DNA from 2 places in the Bradyrhizobium sp. 521_C7_N1_3 genome. Region 2 is predicted to be linked to the other one. Evidence: riboswitches for the same ligand, from Rfam matches in the RefSeq annotation. Region 2 holds a riboswitch; the other holds the start of a gene.
What was found. Region 2 has a riboswitch for glycine ahead of AB7008_RS32085 (D-amino acid dehydrogenase). Riboswitches for the same ligand answer to the same signal wherever they lie in the genome.
Positions count from the first base shown of each region.

Region 1: linked by a shared signal. The riboswitch ahead of gcvT (glycine cleavage system aminomethyltransferase GcvT) and the one ahead of AB7008_RS32085 (D-amino acid dehydrogenase) in region 2 are both predicted to bind glycine.

Region 1 covers NZ_CP197232.1:6,943,274-6,955,271, forward strand. The annotation lists gene AB7008_RS32855 (NADP-dependent isocitrate dehydrogenase) at 1-562, shown strand, start outside; gene AB7008_RS32860 (DUF3455 domain-containing protein) at 659-1,162, shown strand; gene AB7008_RS32865 (cyclic nucleotide-gated ion channel) at 1,167-2,393, opposite strand; gene alaS (alanine--tRNA ligase) at 2,400-5,078, opposite strand; glycine riboswitch at 5,313-5,401, shown strand; gene gcvT (glycine cleavage system aminomethyltransferase GcvT) at 5,547-6,695, shown strand; gene gcvH (glycine cleavage system protein GcvH) at 6,707-7,075, shown strand; gene gcvP (aminomethyl-transferring glycine dehydrogenase) at 7,231-10,095, shown strand; gene AB7008_RS32890 (hypothetical protein) at 10,215-11,207, opposite strand; gene recA (recombinase RecA) at 11,302-11,998, opposite strand, start outside.
Region 2 covers NZ_CP197232.1:6,781,713-6,793,710, reverse strand. The annotation lists gene AB7008_RS32095 (ABC transporter permease) at 1-97, opposite strand, end outside; gene AB7008_RS32090 (ABC transporter permease) at 117-1,058, opposite strand; gene AB7008_RS32085 (D-amino acid dehydrogenase) at 1,241-2,542, opposite strand; glycine riboswitch at 2,609-2,725, opposite strand; glycine riboswitch at 2,729-2,832, opposite strand; partial or broken gene AB7008_RS32080 (M20/M25/M40 family metallo-hydrolase) at 3,017-4,139, opposite strand; gene AB7008_RS32075 (ABC transporter substrate-binding protein) at 4,406-6,016, shown strand; gene AB7008_RS32070 (glycosyltransferase family 39 protein) at 6,229-7,824, shown strand; gene AB7008_RS32065 (multidrug effflux MFS transporter) at 8,028-9,230, opposite strand; gene AB7008_RS32060 (TetR/AcrR family transcriptional regulator) at 9,411-9,992, opposite strand; gene AB7008_RS32055 (crotonase/enoyl-CoA hydratase family protein) at 10,091-10,870, shown strand; gene AB7008_RS32050 (hypothetical protein) at 11,121-11,998, shown strand, end outside.

The DNA.
Region 1 (11,998 bases), 160 kb from region 2:
TGACGGCCGCTTCAAGGACATCTTCCAGGACGTCTACGACCGCGAGTTCAAGAAGGAATTCGAGGCCAAGGGCCTGACCTACGAGCACCGCCTGATCGACGACATGGTGGCCTCGGCGCTGAAATGGTCCGGCGGCTATGTCTGGGCCTGTAAGAACTACGACGGCGACGTGCAGTCCGACACGGTCGCGCAGGGCTACGGCTCGCTCGGCCTGATGACCTCGGTGCTGCTCACCCCCGACGGCAAGACCGTGGAAGCCGAAGCCGCCCACGGCACGGTGACCCGCCACTACCGCGAGCACCAGAAGGGCAAGGAGACCTCGACCAACTCGATCGCGTCGATCTTCGCCTGGACCCGTGGCCTGGCGCACCGCGCCAAGCTCGACAACAATGCCGAGCTCGCCAAGTTCGCCACCACCCTCGAGAAGGTCTGCGTCGACACCGTCGAGGCCGGCTACATGACCAAGGATCTCGCGCTCCTGGTCGGTGCCGACCAGCGCTGGCTCTCGACCACCGGCTTCCTCGACAAGGTCTCGGAGAATCTCACGAAAGCGTTGGCGTAAGCCCGCGCATTATTTTCGTCTGATCGGGGTTAGACATCGTTATGGGCCGCGCTTAGGCGCGGCCCATTCATTTTGACCCCGTTGCGGAGGCCACCCATGTCCATCGTCAAGTTCGCCGTCCCCTGCCTGCTGCTCGCGGCCGTGGCCGGACCCGCCGCGGCCGCGGAGCCGCTCCCCGACGCCATCGCCGCCCCCGGCGAGACCGTCGTGCTTAGCGTTCACGCCGAAGGCGCGCAGGTCTATGACTGCAAGGCAGCCGCCGACGGCAAGCTCACCTGGGCTTTCCGGGAGCCGGTGGCGACGCTGCTCGTCGAGGGCAAGACCGTCGGCCGCCACTACGCCGGCCCGAACTGGGAGCTTGCCGACGGCAGCGGCGTGGCCGGCAAGGCCATCGGCAACGCGCCGGGCGCAACCGCCGCCGACATCCCCTGGCTGAAGCTGGAGGTCGCCTCCCGCCGCGGCAGCGGCATCCTGACGCCGGTCACCACCGTCCAGCGCATCAACACCCACGGCGGCAAGCTCGAGGGTTCTTGCGACAAGGCCGGCGAGTTCAAAAGCGCGCCGTACTCGGCGGACTACATTTTCCTGAAGAAGGGCTGACCGCTTAGCGGTCGGTGTCGTCGCGCTCCGCCTGCGCCAGTTCCGCCGCCGCGAGGTCGCCGGTCTCCTCCAGCCGGGCTTTCGCGGTCTGGTGGACGTGGGCAGCGAGCGTCGGCATGCGCTCGATCAAAGCGTGAAAATCCTGGGCGTCGAGCACCAGCAGCCGCGTCTTGCACGTCGCCGTCACCGTGCCGCTGCGTTTGGTCTTATGCAGCAGCGCGATCTCGCCGAAGAAGGTGCCGTCGCCGAGCCGCACCTGCTGGCTCGGCAGCGCGATCTCGACCTCGCCCGCAGTGATGAAATACATCGAGGAAGCGGCATCGCCGCGGCGGACCAATATCTCGCCCTGCTCGATGGTGCGGGCGCGGAGCAGCCGCATGATGTCGGCAATCTCTGCTGCGCTGAGATGCGAGAACAGCGGCACCCGCGCCAGCATGCCCCAGGTGACGACGAAATCGCGCCGCCTCACCTCCTCGGCAAAGGCGGTCGAGATGATCGCGACCGGCAGCGCGATCATGGCAAAGCCGCTGATGATGGCGAATACCGAGATGAACTTGCCGAGCGGCGTCACCGGCACGACGTCGCCATAGCCGACGGTGCCGAGCGTCACGATCGCCCACCACATCGCGTCTGGAATGGTGCCGAGCTTGCTGGGCTGCACGTCGCGCTCGATAGCGTAGAGCAGCGAGGCGAAGGTCAGGACCACACCGATCAGGATGACGATGCAGCCGATCAGCGCACGCCGCTCGGCATGGATGGCCGCGAGCAGCGAGCGCATTGCCGGCGAATAACGGATCAGCTTGAAGAACGGCAGCACGCCGAGCCCGGCCAGCGTCGCGTGCCGGCCTGTGGCCAGCACGATCGCGGCCGGCAGGAACGCCATGAGGTCGATGATGCCGAGCGCGGAGAAGGCATAAGAGAGCCGGTCGGACAGCGCGGAGCCGTTGCGCTGGGTGTGCCCCGCCACGGTCCACAGCCGCGCCAAATATTCGAGCGCGAACACGATGACGGCGAGGACGGCGACCGCGCTGAACAGCGTGTCGAACCGCGCGTCGAGCTCCGGCACCGAGGCAAGGATCATCGCGACGACGTCGAGCACGATGACGCCGATGATGATCTGGATGAAGCGCGACCCGATCGAGTAGGCGAGCGGATCGTGCTCCAGCAATTCGTACAGGCGATCCCTTAGGTTGGGATCGGCCGGGCCACGTCCTCGCGGAACGAGGCGCATGAGTCTTTAAGCGCCTGCCATCGCTTTTTCGATCGCCGCGAGCGCCTCGGGCGCCTTGGCGCCATCGGGGCCGCCGGCCTGCGCCATGTCGGGCCGGCCGCCGCCGCCCTTGCCGCCGAGCGCCTCGGAGGCGACGCGCACGAGGTTCACGGCATTGAAGCGCGCGGTGAGATCCGCGGTGACGCCGACAACGATGCCGGCCTTGCCGTCCTCGGTGACGCCGACGATGGCGACCACGCCGGAGCCGATCTGCTTCTTGCCGTCGTCCGCAAGGCTCTTGAGATCCTTCATCTCGATGCCCTCGACTGCGCGCGCCATCAGCTTGACGTCGCCGACCTCACGCACGCCTGCGGCTCCGCCGTTCCCGACGGACGTACCGCCGCCCATCGCGAGCTTCTTACGGGCGTCGGAGAGCTCGCGCTCGAGCTTCTTGCGCTCCTCCATTAACGCGGCGATGCGCACCGGCACGTCGTCGACCGAGGTGCGCAGCTCGTTGGCCGCGCTCTTCGCCAGCGCCATGGTCTCGTTGGCGTGCCTGCGCGCATAATTGCCGGTCAGCGCCTCGATGCGGCGCACGCCGGAGGCGACCGCGCTCTCGCCGGTCAGCGTGATCAGGCCGATGTCGCCGGTGCGCTTCACATGGGTGCCGCCGCAGAGCTCGACCGACCAGCCGAGCGCATTGGCGCCGCGCTCACGCGCGGTCCTACCCATCGAGACGACGCGGACCTCGTCGCCATATTTCTCGCCGAACAGGGCACGCGCCCCGGCCTCGCGGGCCTCGTCGACGCCCATGACGCGCGTGGTGACCTCGTCGTTCTCCAGCACCACGTCGTTGGCGATGTCCTCGACGCGGGCGAGCTCTTCCGCCGTGATCGGCTTCGGATGCACGAAGTCGAAGCGCAGGCGGTCGGGGGCGACCATCGAGCCGCGCTGGGCGATGTGATCACCGAGCACCTGACGCAGCGCCTCGTGGATGAGATGCGTCGCCGAATGATGCGCGCGGATCGACGAGCGGCGCGAATGATCGACCTCGAGCTGCAGCGCGGTACCGAGCTTCAGCTCGCCGCTCTCGACGGTGCCGACGTGAACGAAGAGATCGCCGAGCTTCTTCTGCGTATCGGTGACGCGGAACTTGATGCCGCCCTCGCCGCTGAGCAAGCCAGTGTCGCCGACCTGGCCACCTGATTCCGCGTAGAACGGCGTCTGGTTGAGCACGATCGCGCCGGTCTCGCCGGCCTTGAGGCTGGCGGCTTCCTGGCCGTCCTTCACCAGCGCGGAGACCACGCCTTCGGCGCTCTCGGTCTCATAGCCCAGGAATTCGGTGGCCCCGAGCTTCTCACGCAGCGGGAACCAGATTGCTTCGGAGGCCGCCTCGCCAGAACCCTTCCAGGACTCGCGCGCCTTGGCCTTCTGCCGCTCCATCGCGTCGGTGAACGAGGCCTGATCGACGCTGATGCCGCGCGACTTCAGCGCGTCCTGTGTCAGATCCAGCGGAAAGCCGTAGGTGTCGTACAGCGTGAACGCGACGTCGCCATCGAACATGTCGCCCTTCTTCAACGACGCGCTCTTCTCGTCGAGGATCGCAAGGCCGCGGGTCAGCGTCTTGCGGAAGCGGGTCTCTTCCAGCCGCAGCGTCTCCTCGATCAGGTTTTCCGCGCGCATCAACTCGGGATAGGCCTGGCCCATCTCGCGGACCAGCGCCCAGACCAGGCGGTGCATCAGCGGCTCCTTGGCACCGAGCAGCTGCGCATGGCGCATCGCGCGGCGCATGATCCGGCGCAGCACGTAGCCACGGCCCTCGTTCGACGGCAGCACGCCGTCGGAGACGAGGAAGGCCGAGGAGCGCAGATGGTCGGCGATGACGCGGAACGAGGCCACGGTCTGCTCGTTCGGCCCGCTGCCGAGCGCGGACGCGGTCGCGTCGATCAGGTGGCGGAACAGGTCGGTCTCGAACACGCTGTCGACGCCCTTCATGACGCTGGCCATGCGCTCCAGCCCCATGCCGGTGTCGATCGAGGGACGCGGCAGATCCACGCGCTCCTCCTTCGTCACCTGCTCGTACTGCATGAACACCAGGTTCCAGAATTCGAGGAAGCGGTCGCCGTCCTCTTCCGGCGAGCCCGGAGGTCCGCCCCAGATGTGATCGCCGCGGTCGATGAAGATTTCCGAGCACGGGCCGCACGGACCGGTGTCACCCATCGCCCAGAAATTGTCCGAGGTCGGGATGCGGATGATGCGGTCGTCGGAGAAGCCGGCGATCTTCTTCCACAGGCCGGCCGCCTCGTCGTCGGTGTGGTAGACGGTGACGAGCAGCTTGTCCTTCTTGAGCCCGAACTCCCGCGTGATCAGGGTCCAGGCCAGCTCGATCGCGCGCTCCTTGAAATAGTCGCCGAACGAGAAATTGCCGAGCATCTCGAAGAAGGTGAGATGGCGTGCGGTATAGCCGACATTGTCGAGGTCGTTGTGCTTGCCGCCGGCGCGCACGCATTTTTGCGACGTGGTGGCGCGCTGATAGGGCCGCTTCTCGACGCCGGTGAAGACGTTCTTGAACTGCACCATGCCGGCATTGGTGAACATCAACGTGGGATCGTTGCGAGGCACCAATGGCGAGGACGACACGATCTCGTGGCCGTTCTCGGCAAAGAAGTTCAGAAAGGTCGACCTGATCTCGTTGACGCCGCTCATGTTCATCCAATCGGGTGTGCTTGGACCCGCTGATTTGCCATCCAAACCGGGCATTTGGGCTGATATCTGCGGGTCAAAGCGCTTTTAGACAAGGCCAGCTGCGCTGTCCAGAAACTGTGCAAGGAGATCAGTGAGTTGCCGCAGGCGCGCAATCCCGTTTGCAATCCCGTTGAAAGCCGTCAGGTGCGCGTTGACAGGCTTGGCCGGCCTGTGGTCTGTACCCATCTGTATCGTACGGCCACGTCGGGAGAGACCGGCTTTGGTGCCGGCGCCGAAGGAGCAACCGCCCCGGAAACTCTCAGGCAAAAGGACCGCGTGGCTTTGACGACATCTGGAAAGAGGCGCCGACGGGCATAACACCCGGACAGCGTCCGCCGACGGGATAATACTCTCAGGCACAGCGACAGATGGGGCTTCGACTGGTTGCTACCGGGGAATCGTCCCCGGGGAACCGCCGAGGGCCCCGTAATGCTTGCGCGCGACGACCAAGATTCCCTCAAACGTACGCCCCTTCACGGGCTTCACGTCTCCCTCGGCGGCAAGATGGTGCCGTTCGCGGGCTATGACATGCCCGTGCAGTACCCTGCGGGCGTCCTGAAAGAGCACCTCCATACCCGTTCCTCCGCCGGCCTGTTCGACGTCTCCCACATGGGCCAGCTCGCGCTCCGGCCCAAATCCGGCAAGGTCGAGGACGCCGCCCGCGCGCTGGAACGGCTGGTGCCGCAGGATATCGTGGCGATTGCCCCGGGACGGCAGCGCTACGCCCAGTTCACCAATCCGGACGGCGGCATTCTCGACGATCTGATGGTCGCCAATTTCGGCGACCATCTGTTCCTGGTCGTCAATGCCGCCTGCAAGGAAGCGGACGAGGCGCATCTGCGCGCGCATCTCTCGGGCGACTGCATCATCGATTCGCTTCAAGACCGCGCCCTGATCGCGCTGCAGGGCCCGAAGGCGGAAGCCGCACTGGCGAAATTGTGTGCAGAGGCGCCCGCCATGAAGTTCATGGACGCCGGCCCGCACAAGGTTGCCGGCCTCGACTGCTTCGTCTCGCGCTCCGGCTACACCGGCGAGGACGGGTTCGAGATCTCGGTCCCCGCCACGCACGCCGAGCACCTCGCCAGGACGCTGCTTGAAAACCCCGACGTGATGCCGATCGGCCTTGGCGCCCGCGACAGCCTGCGGCTGGAGGCCGGGCTCTGCCTCTATGGCCACGACATCGACACCGCGACCACGCCGGTCGAGGCGGCGCTGGAATGGTCGGTGCAGAAGAGCCGCCGCACCGCCGGCGCCCGCGCCGGCGGCTTTCCCGGCGCCGAGAAGATTCTTGCCCATTTCGACAACGGCGCGAGCCGCCGCCGCGTCGGCCTGCGCACGGAGGGCCGCGCGCCGGTGCGCGAGGGCGCGCTGCTGTTTGCGGATGCCGCAGGCGGCGAGCCGATCGGAAAGGTCACCTCGGGCGGTTTCGGCCCGAGCCTGAACGCGCCGGTCGCGATGGGCTATGTGCCCACGGCATCGAGCGCGCTCGATACAAAACTCTTCGCCGAAGTGCGCGGCCAGCGGCTGCCGCTCACGGTCGCCGCCATGCCCTTCGTGAAAAACACCTACAAACGCTGAGGACTGAGAAAATGACCACGACGCTGTACACCTCCGACCACGAATGGCTCGCCATCGACGGCGATGTCGCCACCGTCGGCATCACCGACTACGCGCAGTCGCAGCTCGGCGACGTCGTATTCGTCGAGTTGCCCAAGGTCGGCCGCAGCCTGAAGAAGGCGGAAGCCGCCGCCGTCGTGGAATCGGTGAAGGCCGCCTCCGACGTCTACGCGCCTGTCACGGGCGAAGTGCTCGAGACCAACGACGCGCTCGCCGCCGAGCCGGCGCTGGTGAACTCGGATGCGCAAGGCAAGGCGTGGTTCTTCAAGATCAGGATGGCCGACAAGAGCGAGCTCGGCGGCCTCATGGATGAAGCCGCCTACAAGGCACATACGGCGTGAGGATTATGAGCCGAGCCTCAACATACTCACTGTCATGCCCCGCGAAGGCGGGGCATCCAGTCAACGCAGCCGGTTCGGCTAGACCCGAGAGGCCGCGGCGTACTGGATCGCCCGCCTTCGCGGGCGATGACAGCAACTCCTAGCGAGGACCCATGATGACCGCGCACCGCAAATCCAACGGCGACACCGCCAGTTTCGTTCGCCGCCACATCGGCCCCTCCGCCCGCGATGTCGCCGCCATGCTGGAGGCCGTCAGCGCCAAGAGCGTCGACGCGCTGATGGCGGAGACGCTGCCGGCCTCGATCCGGCAGACCGCTCCGCTCGATCTGGGCAAGCCCTTGAGCGAGACCGAGGCGATCGCGCACATGGCCGAGCTCGCGCGAGAGAACCAGGTCTTCACCTCGCTGATCGGCCAAGGCTATTCCGGCACGATCCTGCCCGCGGTGATCCAGCGCAACATTCTGGAGAACCCGGCCTGGTACACGGCCTATACGCCCTACCAGCCCGAGATCAGCCAGGGCCGGCTGGAGGCGCTGCTCAACTTCCAGACCATGATCTGCGATCTCACCGGGCTCGACGTCGCCAACGCCTCGCTGCTCGATGAGGCGACCGCCGCGGCCGAAGCGATGGCGCTCGCGGAGCGGCACTCGCGGGTCGAAGCCAAGGCCTTCTTCGTCGACAAGGACGTGCATCCGCAGACGCTCGCCGTGATGCGCACCCGCGCCGAGCCGCTGGGCTGGACCCTGATCGTCGGCGATCCCCTCACCGATCTCGACAAGGCCGACGTGCTTGGCGCGCTGCTGCAATATCCGGGCTCCTCGGGCGCCGTGCGCGACCTCAGGCCTGCGATCGCGGCCTTGAAGGCCAAGGGCGCGCTCGCGATCGTTGCCGCCGATCTCCTGGCGCTGACGCTGCTCGCCTCGCCCGGCGAACTCGGCGCCGACATCGCGATCGGCTCGGCGCAGCGCTTTGGCGTGCCGATGGGCTATGGCGGGCCGCACGCCGCTTACATGGCGGTGCGCGATGCGCTGAAGCGCTCGCTGCCCGGCCGCATCGTCGGCCTCTCCGTGGACTCGCGCGGGATGCCTGCCTATCGCCTCGCGCTGCAGACCCGCGAGCAGCACATCCGCCGCGAGAAGGCGACCTCCAACATCTGCACCGCGCAGGTGCTGCTCGCCGTGATCGCCTCGATGTACGCGGTCTATCACGGCCCCGAGGGGCTTGCGCAGATCGCGCGCAACGTGCATCGCCGCGCCGCCGTGCTCGCTAGCGGCTTGTGCAAGCTCGGCTTCGCGCCGCAGTCCGAAAGCTTCTTCGACACGCTGAGCGTGGATGCCGGTGCCAGGCGCGCCGAGATCGTCGCGCGCGCGGCGGCCGAGCAGATCAACCTCGGTATCGGCGAAACCGCGCTCCGCATCGCGCTCGACGAGACCACCACGCCGGCGACCGTCGAGGCGGTCTGGCGCGCATTCGGCGGCACGCTCGTTTACGCCGAGATCGACGCCACCACGCGCGAGGCGCTGCCGGAAGCGCTGAAGCGCACCACCGCCTTCCTCACCCATCCCGTCTTCCACGCGCATCGCTCGGAGACCGAGATGCTGCGCTACATGCGCAAGCTCAGCGATCGCGACCTCGCGCTCGACCGCGCCATGATCCCGCTCGGCTCCTGCACCATGAAGCTGAACGCGACCACCGAGATGATGCCGCTGACCTGGCCGGAATTCGGGTCCCTGCATCCCTTCGCCCCGCGCGAGCAGGCCAAGGGCTATCACGCGCTGTTCGCGCGGCTGGAGAAATGGCTGTGCGACATCACCGGCTATGACGCGATCTCGCTGCAGCCCAATTCCGGCGCGCAGGGCGAATATGCCGGCTTGCTCGCGATCCGCGGCTATCACGCCGCACGCGGCGAGGCGCATCGCAAGATCTGCCTGATCCCCTCCTCCGCCCACGGCACCAATCCGGCCTCGGCCGCGATGGTCGGCATGGACGTGGTGGTGGTCGCCTGCGAAAAGAACGGCGACGTCGACGTCAACGATCTCCGCGCCAAGGCCGAGAATCACTCGAACGATCTCGCCGCTGTCATGATCACCTATCCCTCGACGCATGGCGTGTTCGAGGAGCACATTCGCGAGATCTGCGACATCGTGCACGGCCATGGCGGCCAGGTCTATCTGGACGGTGCCAACCTCAATGCGCAGGTCGGCCTTAGCAGGCCCGGCGATTACGGCGCCGACGTCAGCCATCTCAACCTGCACAAGACCTTCTGCATCCCGCATGGCGGCGGCGGCCCTGGCATGGGTCCGATCGGCGTGAAGGCGCATCTCGCGCCGTTCCTGCCCGGTCACCCGGCGACGAATGGGGACGCATCGGTCGGCCCGGTCTCGGCCGCGCCATTCGGCTCGGCGTCGATCCTGACCATCTCCTACATCTACATTCTGATGATGGGCGGCGACGGCTTGAAGCGCGCGACCGAAATCGCGATCCTCAACGCCAACTACATTGCCGCGCGCCTCGATGCGCACTTCCCGGTGCTCTACAAGAACGCGAAGGGCCGCGTCGCACATGAGTGCATCGTCGATCCCCGCCCGCTGAAGACGACCTCAGGCGTCACCGTCGACGACATCGCAAAACGCCTGATCGATTACGGCTTCCATGCCCCGACCATGAGCTTCCCGGTGCCGGGCACGCTGATGATCGAGCCGACCGAATCGGAATCGAAGGCGGAGCTGGACCGCTTCTGCGACGCCATGATCGCGATCCGGAAGGAGATCGCCGAGGTCGAGGCCGGCCGCTTCAAGATCGAGGCTTCGCCTTTGCGTCACGCCCCGCACACCGTGCACGACATTGCGGACGACGATTGGAAGCGCGCCTACACCCGCGCCGAGGGCTGCTTCCCCGCGGGCACCTCGCGCACCGACAAATATTGGTGCCCGGTCGGGCGCGTCGACAACGTCTACGGTGACCGCAACCTGGTGTGCTCGTGCCCTCCGGTCAGCGACTACGCGGAAGCGGCGGAGTAAGGGATCGTAAGCTTCGTAGGGTGGGCAAAGCGGAGCATGCCCACCACCTTTGTACGCGTTCGAATATGGTGGGCACGGCGCTTACACGCCTTTGCCCACCCTACGCCCCCGAACGGTATCTAAGGCGCCACCAGCGAACGCCTCCGCGCATCCCACCGCCAGAGCCGTTCGTTGGTGAGAAGCGTACCACCCCACCAGCGCCGAATCGGGTTGCGACGGCGGAAATCCTCCCGGCCATCAAGGACCGCTCGGCCGAATTCGGTTAGCGACAGCCGGCTCCGGCGAAAGGCCGCGTTGCGACCTCGTCCATTGTCCGGGTCGAGCGTCGCCAGCTTGCCATCCAAACCTGCAATCGCGGGCGTCGGGCCGAAAGCGAGTCCTTCGAGCAGCGCACCTAACTCCCACGGATCGAACACGCGCGTCTTGAGCGCGCCCGGTCGAAACAGCTGGTCGGTACGATTGTGTCCGCTCGCGATCAATTCGAGAAGCCGCGCCTCGGTCGCCCCCAGTCCCGTCGTCGGCGACGGCAGTTCTGCGAGCAGGTCTTCCATGGCCGGCTTCAGGAAAGACAACTTGCCGAGCGGCCTGTCGAGCAGCCCGGAGCACAGCTCGGGCGTCGGCGCGCGGTAGGCCTCCCAGGCCAGGCTCGCGATCTCGAAATCGCCTTCTTCGATATCGAGCTCCCGCACGTCACGATGACGAAGCTCTGTCGGATCTGCTCCACGCAGGTCGAAATCGACACGTCGTAATCTCAGACTCGCTGCGATAGATGGCTCGGAACGCAGGTAGTCGAGGATCCAGATCAATTGCAATTGACTGTTGGGTTCAGGGTCGAACCACAGCTCGATCAACTCGACGCCGTAAGTCTCGCAGAACCAGAGTAGTGCCCCTTCCCGATCCAGGCGCTGAACATAGGGCAGTTGGCGGACGCAATCAGACCAGATGATCTCCTCGAAAATTCTGAGCGCGCGTCCACCCAGATAGCGATTGAGGTGCTCAGCCGACGGAAGTGGCCCCGAAACGAAGCGAAAGATGAACGGCACGACCATGTCGGCGCGATCCGCATGGGCAAGACCGACGCCGGACGAACTGGTCAGGATCACGCGTTTCATCGCGAACGCCCCCCAAAACGAAACGGGCACTGACGACGTCGGCAACTCAACGTCCTCAGCGCCCGCTCCTCGCGAAAACTCTTCGCGTTAGGTCTTACTCGTCCGCCGGCTCCTCGCCGTCAGCGTCGCGCTCGGGGGTGCCGGCGAGAATCTGCTCGGCGATCAGGCCGGAGTTCTGGCGGATCGAGGTCTCGATCTTGGCGGTGATGTCGGGGTTGGCCTTCAAAAACGCCTTCGAATTCTCGCGGCCCTGGCCGAGGCGCTGGCTGTCATAGGAGAACCAGGCGCCGGACTTTTCGACGATGCCGGCCTTGACGCCGAGATCGAGGATCTCGCCCATCTTGGAGACGCCCTCGCCGTACATGATGTCGAATTCGACCTGCTTGAAGGGCGGCGCCAGCTTGTTCTTCACCACCTTGACGCGCGTGGTGTTGCCGACCACTTCGTCGCGCTCCTTGATCGCGCCGATGCGGCGGATGTCGAGACGGACGGAGGCATAGAATTTCAGCGCGTTGCCGCCGGTCGTGGTTTCCGGCGAGCCGTACATCACACCGATCTTCATGCGGATCTGGTTGATGAAGATCACCATGGTGTTGGATTTGTTGATGGAGGCCGTCAGCTTGCGCAGCGCCTGGCTCATCAGACGGGCCTGGAGACCCGGCAGCGCATCGCCCATCTCGCCCTCGAGCTCGGCCTTCGGCACCAGAGCCGCGACCGAATCGACCACCAGCACGTCCACCGCACCCGAGCGCACCAGCGTGTCGCAGATCTCCAGCGCCTGCTCGCCCGTG
Region 2 (11,998 bases):
CCGCCGCGATGATCGGCGTCGAGGTGAGGAATCCGAAACGCGGCCGCAATGGCGACGTGATCGGAATTGACGACTGGGGGAGGCTATCGACGGACATTTTTGTTGGTATCCTTGCCTCAGTACCGGATCCGGGGATCGAGCAGCGTGTAGGCGACGTCGATCAGGAGATTGACGACCACATAGATCAGCGACGTCAGCAGGATCATCGCCTGGATGACCGGATAGTCGCGCGCCAGCACCGCGTCCACCGTGAGGCGGCCGATGCCGGGGATGTTGAACACGCTCTCGGTGACGACGACGCCGGAGATCAGCAGCGCAAAGCCGGTGCCGATCACGGTGATCACGGGCACCGCGGCATTGCGCAGCGCATGGCGCATCATCACGGCGACCTCGTTGATGCCCTTGGCACGCGCCGTGCGGACGTAGTCCTCGCCGAGCACGTCGAGCATCGCCGCGCGCGTCATGCGCGCGATCAGCGCGATGTAGATGAAGGAGAGCGCGCAGGTCGGCAGGATGATACGTTCGAAGAACGGTCCAAAGCCGTTGAAGATGCTGCGGAAACCCTGCACCGGCACCCAGCGCAGGTCGATCGCGAAGACCTCAATCAGAAGATAGCCGACCACGAACACCGGCACGGAGAAGCCGAGCACGGAAAGGCCCATCACGAAACGGTCGATCCAGGTGCCGTGCTTCCACGCCGCGATGACGCCCAGGGGCACGGCGACGATGACGGCGAGAATGATCGTCGAGAGCGCGATCGAGATCGACGGCTCGACGCGCTGGCTGATCATCTTCATGACCGGCAGGTTGGAGATCAGCGACGTCCCGAGATCGCCGTGCAGCAGCTTGTTCACCCAGGTGATGAATTGCACGATCAGCGGCTCGTTGAGGCCGAGCGAGTCGCGGATGCGTTCCAACCGTTCCGGCGTCGCGTTGTCGCCGGCGAGAATGGCGGCGGGATCGCCCGGCGTCAGCCGCAGCAGCAGGAAGACGAACAGCGCGACGACGCCCATCACGGGCACCGCGGCCAGAACGCGGCGAATGAGATAACCTAGCATGCACCTATCTCCGGCTGCGGAACTTGTGGGGCCGGGAGGCCCCCTTGGAATCGGTTCTGTCTATCATGCACGCCTGTCACTCGGGCTGGAAAAGCCGGCCGGAGAAGCCGACCTTTCGGGGCAAATTGTGTGCCAAGGGCAGGGCGGTCGCAAGAGGCGGCCGTGCCTCCGATATCGACCACTCAAGATGCATGACGGAACTCGCGCTCAACCCTGAGTGACGGTCCGGTCGGCGGTGCGTTGAGCCCGCGCCAGCCGTCGATGGTCCCGGCAATCATCTGCGCGGTCGCGGCCGACAAGGTCCAGCCGAGATGACCGTGACCGGTGTTGAAGAACACGCCCGGCATCCGTCCTGCGCGCACCACCGGCATCATGTTCGGCATCATCGGCCGCAGCCCGGCCCAGGGCACGACCTTGGACGTTTCGACGCCGGGGAAGTTGCCGCGCACCCAGTCGACCAGCGGCTGCACGCGGTCGGCGCGGATGTCGCGGTTGAAGTCGTTGAATTCTGCGGTGCCTGCGACGCGGAAGCGATCGGCGCCGAGCCGGCTGGTGACGATCTTGGCGGCTTCGTCGAGCAGGCTCACGGTCGGCGTCGCATTGCGGCTTGCGGCAGTGTCGAGCTGCACGGTGATCGAGTAGCCCTTCACCGGGTAGACGTTGACCCGCTCGTCGAGGAGGGCGGCGAAGTGACGGCTGGCCACGCCGGCGCAGACCACGACACCGTCCACCTTCAACATGCCGCGCGCGGACGCGACAGCGTCGGTTGCGGAAAGATCAGCCCAGCCGATGACGAAGCCGCCACCTGCCTGGGCAATGGAATCGATGTTGGCTTCGTGGATAAAGGTCGCGCCGCGCCGCTTGCAGGCTTCCGCAAGTCCGCGCGTGAACTTGTGGATATCGCCGGTCGCATCCGACGGCGTGTAGAAGCCGCCGAAATAGTCCTTGCGTAGCGTCGGCTCGATGGCGCGGATCTCCTCCGGTGTCACCGGGCGGCGATCGAGCCCGCCTTCCTTCAGCAGCGCATTGACCTGCAGGCCGGATTCAAAACCCTTCTTGTCGTGATAGATGTGCAGGATGCCGCGGCGTTCGAGATCGAAGTCGATGCCTTCGCGCTCCGCGATCTCGAACAGATGCTTGCGGGCCTCGATCGCGAGCCGCGTGGTCTGGACCGTGTTGGCGCGGTAGTTGCCGATATTGGCGACGAACTCGCTCATCCACGAATATTTGTGCCAGTTCGGCCGCGGGTTCATCAGCAGCGGCGCATCGCGCCGGAACATCCAGCGCAGGCCTTTCAGGATCGTCGCAGTGCTGTTCCACACTTCGGCATTGCTGGCGGAGAGCTGTCCGCCATTGGCGAAGGACGTCTCCATCGCGGCGTAGCGGTGCTTGTCGAGCACCGTCACCTTGTAGCCGCGTTCGAGCAGGGCATAGGCGGTCGTTACGCCGGTGATGCCGGCGCCGATGATGGCGATATGGGTCATGATAGTTCGGGGCTCCCGTGAGTTAGAGACGGCTAACCGCCGGCCAAAGGCCGTTGGCGGCGCCCCATCTGTCACGGTTACCTGAGAGCTTGATCCGTTGCTCAACCTCGGGCGAGGTCAGCTTGCGGACTATCCCCTTCGGTGGACGTCACGACGTTGAGATCGTGCCGTCTCTCTCCAGATCGTCCTGACGATACAGTCCTTTTGCCTGAGAGTTTCCGGGGCGGTTGCTCCGTCGGCGCCGCAACGAAAGCCGAAACCTTCGCTGCAATCTCTCCCGCATCGTCGCGTGGACGATCGAGCAGTACGATACGCCTCATTTTTGGACAAGGCTAAATTTCAAACCGTGACTGCCAACGCATTGTGCAGTGCGAAGTTTGCGTCGTCATTCCGGGGCGCGTCGAAGACGCGAACCCGGAATCTCGAGATCCCGGGGTTCGATGCTTTGCATCGCCCCGGGATGACTCGGCCCTATTACTCCAGCGTCGCCAGCAAACCGGCCATCAGGCGGCCGCGCTCGACCAGGCTCTCGACCTCGATGAATTCTTCCAGCGTGTGGCCGTTGCCGCCGCGCACGCCGAGGCCGTCGAGCGTCGGGATGCCCATCGCGCCGGTAAAGTTGCCGTCGGAGCCGCCGCCGGAGCTCGCATGCGGTAGCTCAGTGCCGAGCAATTTGGCGATGCCGCGCGCCTTTTCATAAAGCGCCATGGTGCCGGCATCCGGCTCCCATACGGGGCGCGTGACGCCGCGCGAACGTGACATCATTGGTCGTGCCCGAAAGCGCCAGCATCCGCTCGACGCCGCGATCGAGATCGGCCTGGCGCTTGGCCATGGACAGCGCCTCGCCGGTGGCAGTCGTGGCAACGCAATTGACCCATTGTCCGCCGTGCACGACGCCAACCGAGAAAGTGCAGTCCTCCGTCGTCATCGCGTCAATCGCGAGGATCTGCCGCGCCATCTCGCGGATCGCCGAGCGTCCGGCCGACAATGTCGCGCCGGCATGGCTCGGTCGGCCCGTCGCTTCCAGATTGAAGCGCGCGATGGCGTAACGTCCGGTGGTGACACCGTTGTCGGCGCGGCCCGGTTCGGGCACCAGCACATATTTGTTGCGCGCGGCTTCCGCCTCGATGATGTCCCGCGTCGAGGGCGTGCCGACTTCCTCGTCGGGCGTAAACAGCACGGTGATCGGCAGCGGCGTGGTGAAGGAGGCGCGCGCCAGCTGCCGGATCGCTTCCAGCGAAAGATAATTGCCGCCCTTCATGTCGTAGATGCCGGGGCCGTAGCACTTGTTGCCCTCGCGCCGCCATTTCAGCTTCTCGATGGTGCCGACCGGGTGGACGGTATCCATGTGGCCGGCGATCAGGATGCCCGGCTCGCCCTGTTTCGGATGCGGGAAGCGCGCGCGGATCACGCCGCCGAAGCCCTGTCGGCCGCCGATGCGTTCGATCGTCGCACCCATGATCGCCATATCCCGCGCTGCGATATCGAGCATGCGGTCGACGGCGCCCGCGTCCCAGGTCGGGCTCTCGCATTCCACCCAGGTGCGCAGGCCCTGGAGCATCGCCTCGGAATCGAAGGGAAGATTGGCTGGATTCATCTTAATGTCTCTCAGGCTTGAAAGATGGAACGCGCATTGCATTGGCGTGGACAGGACTGGCGGAAAGCGTTGTAGAGCCAAACCGATCTTTGTGGAGCCCGTGAGCGCGCCGCTTGGGGCTGCAGCGAAACCGGATTGACGCGCTCAGCACTGTCTGCAAGTCTCGAAAGACAAAGGCATCGCATGAGGTTAGTTCGCCTAAAGAACGAACCGAATGCTCAACCAATAACCTGCCTTTGAACAGTTTCACGTCAGGAGAAACTTTTATGTTGAGCTTGATGCGCCGGGGGCGTCGCGCGTTCGCCTCCACACTTGCGCTATCGGTCGTTGCGCTTTCGACGGCGATGGCCTCGCCGGTACTTGCCGCCGCCAGCAAGACCATCACCGCGGTGATGCATTCGGATCTGCGCATCATCGATCCGATTTTCACCACCGCCTACATCACGCGTGACCATGGCTACATGGTCTACGACACGCTGATCGCGACGGACTCGAACTTCAAGATCCAGCCGCAGATGGCGGACTGGAAGATCTCCGACGACAAGCTCACCTATACCTTCACGCTGCGCGATGGCCTGAAGTGGCACGACGGTACGCCGGTGACGGCGGAAGACTGCGCGGCTTCGCTGAAGCGCTGGGCTGCGGTCGACGGCATGGGCCAGCAGATGATGCAGTTTACTGCGAGCATCGAGGCGACCGACCCCAAGACGATCACGCTGAAGCTGAAGGAGCCCTACGGCCTCGTGCTCGAATCCATCGGCAAGCCGTCCTCGCGCGTCGCCTTCATGATGCCGAAGCGTCTTGCAGAAACGCCGCCGGACAAGCAGATCCCCGAGCAGATCGGCTCCGGCCCGTTCAAGTTCGTGCAGGGCGAATTCCAGCCCGGCGTGAAGGCGGTCTACGTCAAGAACACCGACTACGTTCCGCGCAAGGAGGCGTCGAGCTGGACTGCCGGAGGCAAGCTGGTCAAGGTCGATCGCGTCGAATGGATCACCATGCCGGATGCGCAGACCGCGGTGAACGCGCTGCAATCGGGCGACATCGACTTCATGGAAGTGCCGCCGTGGGATCTGCTGCCCGTGCTTGAAGGCAATGCCGACCTCAAGGTCGAGACGCTGAACAAGTTCGGCTACCAGACCCTTGGGCGCATGAACTTCCTCTATCCGCCCTTCGACAATCCGAAGATCCGCCGTGCCGCACTTCTGGCGATGAACCAGAAGGACGTGCTCGACGCGCTCGTCGGCAATCCCAAATACTACAAGATCTGCGGTGCGTTCTTCATCTGCGATACGCCGTTCGCGACCGACGTCGGCTCGGAATCGCTGGTCAAGGGCAACGGCATGGCGGAAGCCAAGAAGGCGCTCGCCGAGTCCGGCTATGACGGCACGCCCGTCGTGGTCATGGTGCCCGGCGACGTCGTGACGCTGAAGGCGCAGCCGACGGTCGCGGTGCAGTTGCTCCGCGAGGCCGGCTTCAAGGTCGACGCGCAGGCGACCGACTGGCAGACGGTGGTCAGCCGGCGCGCCAGCCAGAAGCCTCCGAAGGAGGGCGGCTGGAACATGTTCTTCACCAACTGGGTCAGCGCCGATGTGTCCAACCCGATCGCTAATCTGTCGATCGGCGGCCAAGGCAAGAAGGGCTGGTTCGGCTGGGCGGAAAACGCCAAGATCGAGAAGCTCAAGGACGACTTCGTCCGCGCCGCCTCGCTCGACGATCAGAAGAAGATCGCGGCCGAGATCCAGAAGGAAGCCTATGACCAGGTGATCTATGTGCCGCTCGGCCAGTATCTGGCGCCGAGCGCATGGCGGAAGTCGCTCACCGGCGTGCTCGATGGCCCGGCGACACCGTTGTTCTGGAACATCGACAAGACCGAGTAAGGCGAGGGCGCCCCAGCGCGCCTTCCCCGATCGTTACGCGGCGTCGCTGTCATCAGCGGCGCCGTTTTCGTTTGTCAGCCTCGCGTCAGCTTTTAACTCTTCCAGTGTCCGATCATTGCTATTTGTTTCTGACTTGAAATAGATGTGTGCAGTTTGCGCATCACGTCCTTCCCGCATTGATTCCCGTGCCGATTGATTTTGCACTCCAGGCGATGGCCGAACGGTCCGATCGCGCGCCGGCGCGGTGGCGGCGGCCGTTCCTGCGCTGGCTCGACGGCGTCGAGACGGGCTGGGCCGTTCCGCTTCTCATTGTGTGCTTCGTCGCGCTCTGGACGGTCTATCTGGCCGTCGCCTATGCCGGCAGCGGCCTGCACCCTGATACCCTAGAGGCCTGGACGCTCGGGCGCCGTTTCGCGTGGGGCTATCACAAGCATCCGCCGCTGGTGGGCTGGGTTACGGCGGTGTGGACCGCCGTCTTCCCGATCAGCGACTGGTCGCTGCAATTGATGGCGATGGCCAATGCCGGGCTCGCCCTGTTCTTCGTCGACCGGATCGCACGGCAGTTCGTGACCGGGCACAAACGCATCCTGGTGCTGCTGCTCCTGATGCTGACGCCGGCCTATCAATTCCACGCCCAGCGCTTCAACGCCAATTCGGTGCTGCTTGCGCTCTGGCCGCTCGCGACCTGGTGTTTTCTGCGCGCGTTCGAGACCCGCAGCGCGGCGTGGGCAGTCGCGGTAGGATGCACGACGGCACTGGCGATGGTCGGCAAATATTATTCGGTCTTCCTCGTGGCAAGCTTTGCATTTGCCGCGCTGGCTCATCCCGCGCGCCGCGCCTATTTCACGTCCGCTTCGCCGTGGATATCGGTCGTGGTCGGGTTCGCGGTGTTGTCGCCGCATATCTACTGGCTCGCGACGACCGGCGCGTCGGCCTTCACCTACGCGATGGCGCACGCCAACGGCAACTTCGCTAGTTCACTCGGTGAAGTGCAGAACTTCCTGCTCGGACTGGCGGCGGCCGTCAGCGCATCAGCCGTCATCTGGGTGTTCATCGCGGGCACGCGGCTGAAGCAATTCCCGGCCGATTTCGCCGCGATGAACTCTGGTCTGCGGCTCCTTTTCTACGTAGCGATCGGCACGATCGTGCTGCCGGTCCTGACGTCGCTGGCGATGGGCACCGATCTACCGTCGCTATGGGCGTTGCAAGGGCTGTTCCTGTTCGTCGTGCTGATCGTTTGCGGCACGCGCTACCCGATCGAAAGATTCTACACCGTTAATGTCACGATCATCACCGCGATCGTTGGGCTCGCCGCTGTCTTCGTCGCCGCCCCGATTCACGCCGTCTATCGCAACAATCACGGCTACGAAGAGGGCCGGAATTTCTACGCGCAGGTAGCTAACGAGATTACTCGCGAATGGCACGAACTGACCGGGGAGTCGCTCAGCGCCGTCAGTGGCGACGATTCGCTGGCCTTTGCGACCGCGTTCTACAGTCCGGACCATCCGTTTTACGCGCGGCCGTTCGAATTTCAGTACACTTGGGGAATGCCGCGAAAGACGACATTGGATCGCGGTTGGGCCGCGCTCTGTTTCAGCGGCCAGGACTATTGCGGCAGGTGGATGGAGTCCGTGTCTGTGCGCGCCGATCATTTCGTCAGGCGCCAGTTCACCGTGCAGGCAACGCTATGGGGCAAGCCTGGCCTGACGCGAGACGTGGTCGTGCTGATCGTGCCGCCGCGAACGAGCAGCGCGACGCCCGAGAGCGCCGCGCAGGACTTCAGCGCCAGCAGGCGCCCGACGGACTAGGCCTCGCGCTCAGCAGTGGCTGTCGCGGATCCGCTCGAGGCCTTCGCTCGCGAAGGGGGGAGTGAACGCAGTTCGGTCGGCGGCCGACGTCGAGCGTTCCGTTTCCGCCCGATCCGGGGTGGTGTTGTCTTCGCGATGTTCCGGTTCCATGAGGCGGCCTTTCGAATTGCTGCAGTACAACATCGATGCGGCCGGGAAGTTCCTCATGCGATGGGACGATGATGCGGCTTGAACAGCCGCCCCTTTTCCACCATCAGCACGATCGCAAGCGCCGCCAGCGTCGACAGGAAGAAGCCGAATGAGAACGGCAGCAGCGTGCCGTCGAAGCTCTGCCCGATCGCCATGCCGACGACGATGCCGATCAGCGTCGTGATCGAGCCGTAGAGCGAGGAGGCGGTGCCGGCGATGTGGCCCTGCGGCTCCATGGCCAGCGCGGTGAAGTTCGCGACCATCATGCCGAACGAGAACATCATCAGGGCGGACAGCACCATGAACAGGGAGAGCGGCAGCATGCCGAGGCTTTCCGTCAGCAGCATCACGCCCGCAACCGCGGTGTAGAGCGTCAGCGCGCCGTGCGAGATCACGCGCATGCCGAGCCGTCCGACCAGCTTCGCATTAAGGAAGCCGGCGATCGCGGTGCCGGCCGCGATCGCGGCGAAGGCAATCGGGAAATAGTGGCCGAGATGATAGATGCCGGTGAACACCTGCTGGGCACAGAACACATAGGCAAACAATGCGCCGATGACGCTGCCGGCGGCCGTCGCATAGCCGATGGTCTGGCGGTTGGTCACGGTCTGCCGGAACGCCGAGAGCACGTCTGCGGGCGCCAGCGACCTGCGCTCGGACTCGGGGAGGGTTTCAGGCAGCCGCAGCACGCTCCATGCGAGCGCGAGCAGTCCGTAGAGCATCAGCACGACGAAGATGCCGCGCCATTGCGTGACCAGCAGCACCGCCTGCCCGAACGAGGGCGCAATCACCGGCACCGCGATGAACACCATCATGGCGAGCGACATCACGCTCGCCATCCGGCGGCCGACATAACAGTCGCGCACGATCGAGGTCGCGATCACGCGCGTTGCCGACGTGCCGAGCCCTTGCAGCGCGCGCGCCAGCAGCAGCGTCTCGAACGAGGGCGCGGCGACCGCCAGCACGCTCGCCACCGCATAGACCGCCATGCCGCCGAGCAGCACCGGGCGGCGCCCGAAGCGGTCCGACAACGGGCCCATGACGAACTGGCCGGCACCGAAGCCGATCAAGAAGGTCGAGAGCACCAGCTGAAGATGATTGGCATTGGGAATAGCGAAGGCTGCCCCGATGTTGGGCAGCGCCGGCAGCATCATGTCCATCGCGAGCGGATTCAGCGCCATGATGGACGCGATCACGATGACGAATTCGGGAAAACCCATGGGCCGGTGTCCCGAGGACACCCAATCGTCGGCATTGACGTCGGACAAAGCTCACCTCTGAAAATCAGAGGCTTTTCTATCGGTTATGCTGCGTCGCACAACCCATGTTTCGGGATGGCTGACAGGCGGGTGCACAAGAATTGGTGATGTCGCCGGGCTCGGGAAGGGCTGCCTCGTCCATCATCTTGCGGTACGGGCCTGCTCGACCAGGCCGAGCGCCAAGCGTCCCGCGGTGTCGACATAGTCGAGATCGCGATGGATCAGCATCACGGTCGTGGCGCCGTCGAGCAGGATCACGAGCTGGCGCGCGAGCGCCGCTGCACCGGCAATACCATGCTTGCGCAATTCGGCTTCGAGCCACGCTTCAAAACGCTTCTTGTGCGCCGCGCCGGCCTTGACCGCGGGATGTGCCGGCGTGTTTGCGAGCTCGGCGATGGTGCGCAGGAATCCGCAGCCGCGCCATCGCGGCGTATCCATGGAGCGTCCGAGCCTCGTGAAGAGACCGCGGACCTTGTCGGCCGCCGTACCCTCGGTCTCGGCGAACCAGCGCATATAGAGCTCCAGCGTCGGCTGGTCCCTGGCTGCGATGGTCTCGGCGACGAGCTCGTCCTTGCTGGTGAAGTGATAATAGAGCGTCTTCTTGGTGACGCCGGCCTTCTCGGCGACCGCGTCCATGCTCACCGCCCTGATGCCTTCGCCATAGAACAGGCGCGTCGCCGCGATGACGATCTGCTCGCGTGTGGTGTCGCCTCTGCCTGACATCGCCAATGTATACTGCCTAGTGAGTATACACGACAAGACCGCTGTGGCTGACTTCCGCGCCTGTTCGACCTGGAATTCGACCTGGAAGGAGCCTGCACTTGTCCGATCTCGTACTCTCCGAAACGCGAGGCGCTGTCGCGCTGCTGACGTTCAATCGTCCCAACAAGCTCAATGCGCTGAGCTACGCCCTCGTCGACCGCCTGATGGCGATCCTCGATCGTATCGAGGACGATGCCGATATCCGCGCCGTGATCCTGACCGGGGCAGGCGACCGCGCCTTCTCGGCCGGCGCCGACATCGCCGAGTTCTCGGAGAGCGTGAGGTGCGGGCCGGACGCGGCGGTAAAGGCCTTCGTGCGGCGCGGGCAGGCGATGACGGCGCGCGTGGAGGCGTTTCCGAAGCCGATCATCGCCGCCGTGAACGGCATCGCCTTCGGCGGCGGCTGCGAGATCACGGAAGCGGTGCATCTCGCCGTCGCGAGCGAGCGGGCGAGCTTTGCCAAGCCCGAGATCGCGATCGGAATCACGCCGACTTTCGGCGGCACGCAGCGCCTGCCACGGCTCGCAGGCCGGAAGCGGGCGCTCGAATATCTCCTGACAGGAGATTCCTTTTCACCACAGCGGGCTCATGAGATCGGTTTGGTCAACCACGTCGTGCCGCACGGGCAGCTCCTGGACGCAGCCTTCGCGCTGGCAGGTCGCATCACGCGGCATTCGCACCTGGCGGTCGCCCGGGTCATCACCGCGGCCACGCGGGGTCTCAACGTCTCGATCTCGGAAGGCCTCGCCATCGAGAGCGAGCAGTTCGCACGTATGGCGGCGACCCGGGACACGCGCGAAGCGCTCGATGCCTGGCTTGCCGCGCGCTCGTCGCGGTAGGGGTGGCGCGGCGGATCCGGCGGTCGTGGCGACAGGGAACCAGTGCCCCGCCGTCCAGACGGAGCGCTGGCAACCAGGGATTCACCATAAGCGCGAGCGCAACGCACAGGGGAGATGAATCCGCAACCCATCCTGTTCATGGTGGCACGGCTTGGCGCCGCGTTGGCGCCGGGAGAAACCCGGCCAAACAAGGTATCCGATTGTGTCCGACGTCACCGGTGCAGCACGATGGTTGGAACCCTCGGCCGACATGGCTTCGCGGCGGAACTTCTGGCTCGCCTGCCTGATCGCACTGACCGCACTGCTGGTGCTCGGCAATCTCGCCAACGACGCCGTGCTCGATATGAAATATGGCTGGGACACCCGCGTCAATTGCGCGGCAGTCGATGCGTATGCCGGCGGGCTCGATCCTTATTTCGTCAAGAACCTGAAGGGCACCAAGCTCTCTTATCCCTATCTGCCGGTGACGCTGGATGTCTTCCGCCCGTTGTGCGCGGGTGGACTTCTGGTCGATCACTACAAGGGCATCTTTCCTGTCCTCGCCGTGCTTTGCGGGCTCCTCTTGCCCGGTCTTGGCCGAACGCGCCCGGGCGCGCGCGATGTTGCGCTGAGGGTGCTCTGCGCGCTCGGCGCGTTCGTCGGTTTCGAATGGGTGCAGGCGTCCGGCAACTTCGCGATCCTGAGCGGCGTGCTGACCGCGATTGCGCTGAGGTTTCTGCTCTCTCTGTCCGCGTCCGATGCGCCTGAGGACAGCAACTTTCCGCTGCGGCTCGCCGGCGCCGCGCTGCTCGGCCTCGTGACGTCGTTCAAGCTGGTGTTCTTTCCCGTGCTGGCCGCGCTCTATTTCCTGCCGCTGCCGCGCGGCCGCAAGCTCGCGCTGATCGCGGTGGCGGCGTTCAGCTTCGCATTGCCGATCCTGATATCGCGGCTGATGTACCCCGAGCTGTTTGCAAGCTGGCAACTGGCGATGGGCGGAAAGATCCCCGACCAGCATCTCGTCGATCTCTTCGAGATCAATCCGTCGCTGCTGCTGGCGGCACGCGACCTCATGGACTTTGCCGGCCTCGGTGGCAGCAAGGCGGCTGTTTTCGCGACCTATGCATTTGCAGCACTCGCGCTCGTGCTGGT